One region of the Methylorubrum extorquens genome, then DNA from elsewhere that is predicted to be linked to it. Evidence: predicted binding sites of a transcription regulator. Region 1 holds the regulator's gene; the other holds the start of a gene.
What was found. Region 1 encodes PhoB, which activates phosphate uptake and scavenging genes when phosphate is short. Its sites were predicted from a motif close to TGTCATNNANCTGTCAT; they were not measured.
Positions count from the first base shown of each region.

Region 2: a site for PhoB is predicted at 1,534-1,550, ahead of J2W78_RS20080 (acid phosphatase). Genes of this name have one in related genera too.

Region 1 is NZ_JALJXF010000001.1:969,999-973,400, reverse strand. Features, by position in the region: gene pstB (phosphate ABC transporter ATP-binding protein PstB) at 1-165, shown strand, start outside; gene phoU (phosphate signaling complex protein PhoU) at 297-1,010, shown strand; gene phoB (phosphate regulon transcriptional regulator PhoB) at 1,090-1,794, shown strand; gene J2W78_RS04650 (GcrA family cell cycle regulator) at 1,903-2,442, opposite strand; gene J2W78_RS04645 (cell envelope integrity EipB family protein) at 2,966-3,402, shown strand, end outside.
Region 2 is NZ_JALJXF010000001.1:4,296,645-4,300,046, forward strand. Features, by position in the region: gene J2W78_RS20075 (thermonuclease family protein) at 1-521, shown strand, start outside; gene J2W78_RS20080 (acid phosphatase) at 552-1,430, opposite strand; gene J2W78_RS20085 (alpha/beta fold hydrolase) at 1,594-2,472, opposite strand; gene dapD (2,3,4,5-tetrahydropyridine-2,6-dicarboxylate N-succinyltransferase) at 2,472-3,314, opposite strand.

The DNA of each region.
Region 1 (3,402 bases):
ACGATCGTCATCGTGACCCACAACATGCAGCAGGCCGCCCGCATCTCGCAGTTCACGGCGTTCATGTATCTCGGCGAGCTGATCGAGTTCGACGCGACCACGAAGATCTTCATGAACCCGGCCAAGCGGCAGACCCAGGACTACATCACCGGCCGCTTCGGCTGAGATCGACCGCGACTGCAAGGCAGTCGCGGCCCCCCTGCGCCCTCTTTGAGACGCGCCCTCTTCCGCCGGACCCGTGTCCATCGCAGTTTGAGTGCGCCCTCGTCCGACCGCCTGATCGGGAAATTCGCGACATGGCCGACCATATCGTCTCCTCCTACGACACCGACCTCGAGAACCTGCGCCGCTCGATCGCCGAGATGGGCGGCGTGGCCGAGAAGATGATGACGGATGCCACCGACGCGCTGGTGCGCCGGGATACCACCCTCGCCCAGGCGGTGATCGTCGCCGACAAGCGCCTCGACCTGCTGCAGCGGGAGATCGAGGAGCGCTCGGTTCTCCTCATCGCCCGGCGCCAGCCGCTGGCCATCGACCTGCGCGAGACGATCTCCGGTATCCGCGTCTCGGGCGACCTCGAGCGGATCGGCGATCTGGCCAAGAACATCGCCAAGCGCGTCGTGGCGATCAGCGATCAGGCCCAGCCGCAGAAGATCGTGCTCGGCGTCCAGCACATGAGCGACCTCGTGCAGGAGCAGCTCAAGGACGTGCTCGATGCCTATGCCAGCCGCGACGTGACCGCTGCCCACGAGGTTTGGGAGCGGGACAGCGCCATCGACGCGCTCTACAATTCGCTGTTCCGGGAACTCCTGACCTACATGATGGAGGATCCGCGCAACATCTCGTTCTGTACGCACCTATTGTTCTGCGCCAAGAACGTCGAGCGGATCGGCGATCACACCACCAACGTCGCCGAAACCATTGAATACCTCGTCACCGGTGAGACGCCGACGGCCGAGCGGCCCAAGAACGACGCTTCGAACTACGCGACGATTACGCCGGGCGCCTAAGGGTTAGGCGGAGCGGCGATCAAGAGACGCCTCCGGCTCCTCTCACGAGGGCCGGGCGTGACGGATGGAAAGACGGGCGATGACGAGTGCGCACATTCTGATCGTCGAGGACGAGGAATCCCTGACGACCCTGCTGCGCTACAATCTCGAAGCGGAGGGTTTCCAAGTCGATGTCGCGGTCCGCGGCGACGAGGCCGACCTTCGCCTGCATGAGACGACGCCCGACCTCGTCCTCCTCGACTGGATGGTGCCGGGCCTCTCGGGGATCGAGCTGTGCCGGCGGATCCGTGCCCGCCGCGAAACGGAGCGCCTGCCGGTCATCATGCTGACCGCCCGCGGCGAGGAGACCGACCGGGTGCGCGGCCTCTCGACCGGCGCCGACGACTACGTCGTCAAGCCGTTCTCCGTGCCGGAACTGCTCGCCCGCGTCCGTGCGCTCCTGCGCCGTGCCAAGCCCACCCACGTCTCCGACATGCTCGTGGCCGGCGACATCGAGCTCGACCGCGTCAGCCACCGCATCCGCCGGCAGGGCCGCGAGATCCATCTCGGTCCGACCGAGTTCAAGCTGCTCGAATACCTGATGCAGAGCCCGGGCCGGGTCTTCTCGCGGGAGCAGCTGCTCGACGGCGTGTGGGGCCACGATGTCTACATCGACGAGCGCACGGTCGATGTTCATGTCGGCCGCCTGCGCAAGGCGATCAACCGCCCGCGCCAGAGCGACCCGATCCGCACCGTGCGCGGCTCCGGATACTCGTTCGACGAGATGTTCGCCGGAGCGGAGTGATACGGCCTCCGGCCGGTCATTTCGCGGTTCCGCACCTCTCCGTCACCGCAAGGCGAAGCCGAGGCGATTCAGGGCACGACCCCTGCAGATCGTGCCCGGCCGGAGCCTTTAGCGGAAGCCGGCGACGCGGCGGTCGCGCTTACGCTCGGCGGCCGGCTGATAGGCGATCTGCGCGTGCTGGGTGCAGTAGGGCAGGCCCGTGATCGCGCGGCCGCCGCAGAAGCGGAAGTCCGGCGAGGTCGGGTCGCCCATCGGCCAGCGGCACATCGACTCGCGCAGGTCCATGATGGTGACCCGCTCGGAGACCGCCAGAGCCACCGGCTCCGGGGCGGGCTTTTTCGGCAGCGGAAAGTCCGGTGCCGGTCTGTGCGCGACGATCGCGGGCGGCTCCGGCAGCGTCGGCTCCTCGACCACCACGGCCTGCATCTCGACCTCGGCGGCCAGCTCGTCCCGGCGCCGACCCTGAGACGACGAACCCATCGGCTTGACGCGGCCGGAGAGTCCGAGGCGATGCACCTTGCCGATGACCGCGTTGCGCGAGACGCCGCCGATCTGGAGGGCGATCTGGCTGGCGCTCAAGCCGTCGTCCCATAGGCGACGAAGCAGCTCCACGCGCTCATCCGTCCAGCTCGGGACCGCTTCCGTCATTGTCCCCTCCACGTCGAAACATCCTTGAACGCAAAGACCGACCGACAGCGCGGCTCTGCTGCCACGCATGGCGACAGCAGGCATGGCCAGGGGCCGCAATCCGGCCCTGCACATGTCGGTTAACAGACGCCAAAGATGCCGTTGGCGACGCTGTGGAGACTACAGGACAGCTCGGCCGCGGAGCAAGGGTCCGTGCGTCTCGCGGTCCGGTTTCCCCCGGCAATCCGGCTCCCATGACGCCGGTCCGGATCGGTTCCGGCGGCGGGGCGAGCGAATCCTCCGCTAGTCGTTAACGCATTGCGTAAACTTGATCTTTTTCGAGCAAGCGGATCAAGCCATGTCCGATTGGCCGAGGGGGCGGGCGGTTGCGCGGACGGCCGGCATATTCGCGGTCGCGTCGGGAGCGCGATCGAAAAAGATTGTCCGGGCGGTCGGGATGACTATGTGACGGACGTCGTCCGCCGGCCTGCCGCCTGTGGACAACCGTCCTCGATCGGATCTCGATCGGATTTTGGGAGATCGCATGCGACTGCGCCTCGCGCCGGCCCTTTTCCTCCTTGCCGCGATGCCGGGAAGCGCGATGGCCGCGGGGCCGGCCGCGCCGGTTCCGAACGAGGCGGCGATCCGGTTGACCAATCACCGCGCGGTCTACGACCTGTCGCTGGCGCGCTCCGAGGGAACGCGGGCGGTCGAGGGCGTGCGCGGGCGCATCGTCATCGATTTCTCGGGTGACGCCTGCCGCGGCTACACCATGCAGACGCGCCAAGTGACGATGCTCAATTCCGGCGAGTCCGGCGACCGCACCTCGGACCTGCGCAGCACCACCTTCGAGAACGGCGACGGCAAGAGTTTCCGCTTCCGCACCACGACCATCCTCAACAATGCGCCCTCCCCGGCTGTCGATGGGACGGCGGAGGCGGCCGAGGCGCTCAAGGTGAAGCTCAAGGAGCCAAAGCGCGA
Region 2 (3,402 bases), 3.3 Mb from region 1:
TGAGCGGACGTGATACAGAGGAAGCCGATCGCCCCGTCCAGCAGATCGCCGAAACCCCGGCCCCGCAGACGACGCCCACCGGATCGCCGCCGGCCTCGGAGCGCGTCCCGGCGGCGGAGGAGCCGGCCCCCGATGCACCACCCGCGGACGCGCCGGGGACCACGGCCGAGCGTCCGCCCGAGCCGGAGGCGCCGCGCAAGGGCGCCAACGCCATCGTCGGCGTGCCGGAGGTGATCGACACGGCGACGCTGCGCGTCGGCGGCAAGGTCGTGCGCCTGTTCGGCGTCGAGTGGGTCCGCGGCGGCCAGTCCGACGAGCTAAATAAGTATCTCCGCAAGCGCTCGGTGACCTGCCAGCCCGCGCCCGGCAGCAGCGCGCATATCTGCACCGTGGAGGGCCGCGACCTCTCCGAGGTGGTGCTGTTCAACGGCGGCGGTCGCGCCTCATCCGAGGCGACGCCGGATCTCGCGGCGGCCGAGGATCACGCCCGCACCGAGCGGCTCGGCGTCTGGAAGCGGTGAGGCGGTGGGTCCAGGCCTATCCCGGCTTCTTCAAAGCAAGGGCTGGCGCGCCGCCGCATCCTCGCGGGCACATAGCGTGGGGTCAGGCTTTGCCCCCTCCCCGCTCAGCGCGCGTTTGAGGTCGGCCCGGGCGCGCTCCAGATCGGTGCGGAACTCGGGATCGGCGAGCAGCACGGCGACCAGCGCCGAGGCGCCGGTGCGGGCGGCCTCGACATCGCTGAGCCAGTGGACGCCGCACACCACGCGGCTCTCGCCGTAGAGCCGGCTCCGCACTAGGAACTGCGTCGCCTTCTCCGGCATCAGGTTCGCCATGATCATCCCGTAGGCCCAGCCCTGGCCGGAATGGCCGGAGGGATAGCTGAAGCTGTCGGCGAGCTCGGCCGTGCGGGCGACGCAAATCGGCAGATCGTTGCCGACGAAGGGGCGCAGACGGCGGTAGCGCCGCTTGGCCACACGGGTGGCGCGGGCGATGTCGATGCGGGCCCGGTCGAGGAGCCGCATCAGGTCGGGCACGCGCCCCTGGTCGATGCGCTGGCCGAGGACGCAGGCATAGTCCTCGAGAAGCGCGGCGCCGCCATCGGCGACGTCGTTGGTGGCGAGCGCCCAGCGCGGGCTGCCCTGGAAGGCCCGGGTCGCGTTGTAGACCGCCCGGTCCGCCGCCTCCGCCGCCGAGTGGCCCGCGGGGGGCGGAGGCAGGATCGCCACGAGGTTCGGCGTCGCCTCCTCGCTGAGATAGCCCTTCGGGGCAGCGGCCGCGAGCTTGTCCTTCTCCAGAGAGGGCGCGGAGGTCGCCGGACTGGCCGGTGCCGCCGGCTCGGCCTTGACGGGGACGATTTGGAGCGGCGGGACGGCGAGGGTCAGCGCCACCAGGGCGGCCAAGCGCACCGGCGCACGGGTCGGGCGGGTCATCGGAGGAGAAGCTTTCAGGCGCCGGGGCTGAACGGATCGTGGCGGAGGCCAGGAGCGGGCTTCAGTTTCGAACTGATGCTTCCGGCCTGTCTAGAAGGGACGTGCGACGGATGCGTCACAGTCCCAATCCGGTGTCAGGCCGCAGCGCTTTTTCGGCCTGGCGTCAGGGCGTCCGGATCGCGGCGGCGACCTCGCGGAAGAACTCCTCGTGGGCGCTCAGCGCCCCCGGTACGGTGAGAGCCGAGACGCGGCCCGTGCCGATCAACGCATCCATCTCGGCGCCCGAGCGGCGCGGCGCCTTCTCCGGACGCAGCACCTGCACGGGCGGCAGATCGCCCCCGAACGAAGCCAGGAATTGCTCGCGCGAAGAGGCTGGATCGAGGCCGCCCGTGACGAAGGCTGCGGTGCCGAATCGGCCCCGGCTCTGGCGGGTGATGCGGTGCTTGGCGGCGATCACGGCCGGCGTGACATGCGCCGGCTCGGCATAGACATGGGCGCGCATCATCCGCCCGATGATCGGCCGGCTGATGTTGATCCGGTAGAGCGCTTCGCCGAGGAGCGGCGTCTCGACCGCGCGACGAATTCGGCCGAACCACGCGGCGCGCTCCGGCCCCATCGCGGTCGGCAGGGGCCCGCGCCAGGTCGGCGCCACGAGCACGAGCCGTGCAAACGCGCCGGGATGGCGGCGTGCGGCGGCGACGAGGTAGGGCGCGGCGTGGCCCGCGGCGACGCCGAGCGCGTAGGGGCCGGGTGCGGCCGCCAGCAGCGCATCGAGGAAGGCGTGGAGGTTGGCGGGATTCAGCGGCAGCCGGGCCCGCGGATGCGCGCCGAAGCCCGGCCAGTCGGGCACGAGGCAGCGATGCGTCGCGCCGAGCTCGCGGGCAAGGGGCAGCATCTCCTCGCGCGCCGAGATCGAGGAAAGGGCGGGCAGGAGCAACGCGTCGGCGCCCTCCCCGATCACGGCACAGGGCGTCGCCACCCGGTGCCCCGCGACGGTGAGGTCGAGGGTCCGGGTGGCGGGCGACGGGCTGGCCGACGCCATCAGGTCCGCAGCAGCTCGTTGATACCGGTCTTGGCGCGGGTGCCGGCATCGACGCGCTTGACGATCACGGCGCAGTAGAGGCCGGGGCCGGGGGTGCCGTCGGGCAACGGCTTGCCGGGCGTCGTGCCCGATACCACCACGGAGTAGGGCGGCACGCGGCCGTAGAAGGTCTCGCCCGTATTGCGGTCGATGATGCGGGTCGAGGCGCCGATATAGACGCCCATCGACAGGACCGAGCCCTCGCCGATGATCACGCCTTCGGCGACCTCGGCGCGGGCGCCGACGAAGCAGTTGTCCTCGATGATAACCGGGTTGGCCTGGAGCGGCTCCAGCACGCCGGCGATGCCGGCGCCACCCGAGATGTGACAGTTCTTCCCGACCTGGGCGCAGGAGCCGATCGTCACCCAGGTATCGACCATGGTGCCCTCGCCGACATGGGCGCCGAGGTTGATGAAGCTCGGCATCAGCACCGCGCCCGGCGCGATGTAGGAGCCGCGGCGCACGAAGCAGCCCGGCACGGCGCGGAAGCCCGCGGCGCGGAACTCGGCCTCGCCCCAACCGGAAAACTTCGAGGGCACCTTGTCCCACCACGGGGAGGAGCCGGGGCCGCCCTCGATCGGCACCATGTCGTTGAGGCGGAAGGAGAGCAGCACCGCCTTCTTGAGCCACTGGTTGACCTGCCAGGAGTCACCCGCCTTCTCGGCGACGCGGGCCTGACCGGAATCGAGCAGGTTCAGCGCCTCGTCCACCGCCTCGCGCACCGCGCCGGTGGTCGCGGTCGAGATGCCGGCGCGCTCCTCCCAGGCGGCTTCGATGGTCTTTTCGAGATCGGCGTGTGACATCGGGGCTTTCCGGACTAGAGCGCATTCCGACGAAGTGGTTACCGGTTCGTCGAAAGAATGCGCGTCAAAACAGGGGCCTGGAGACGCC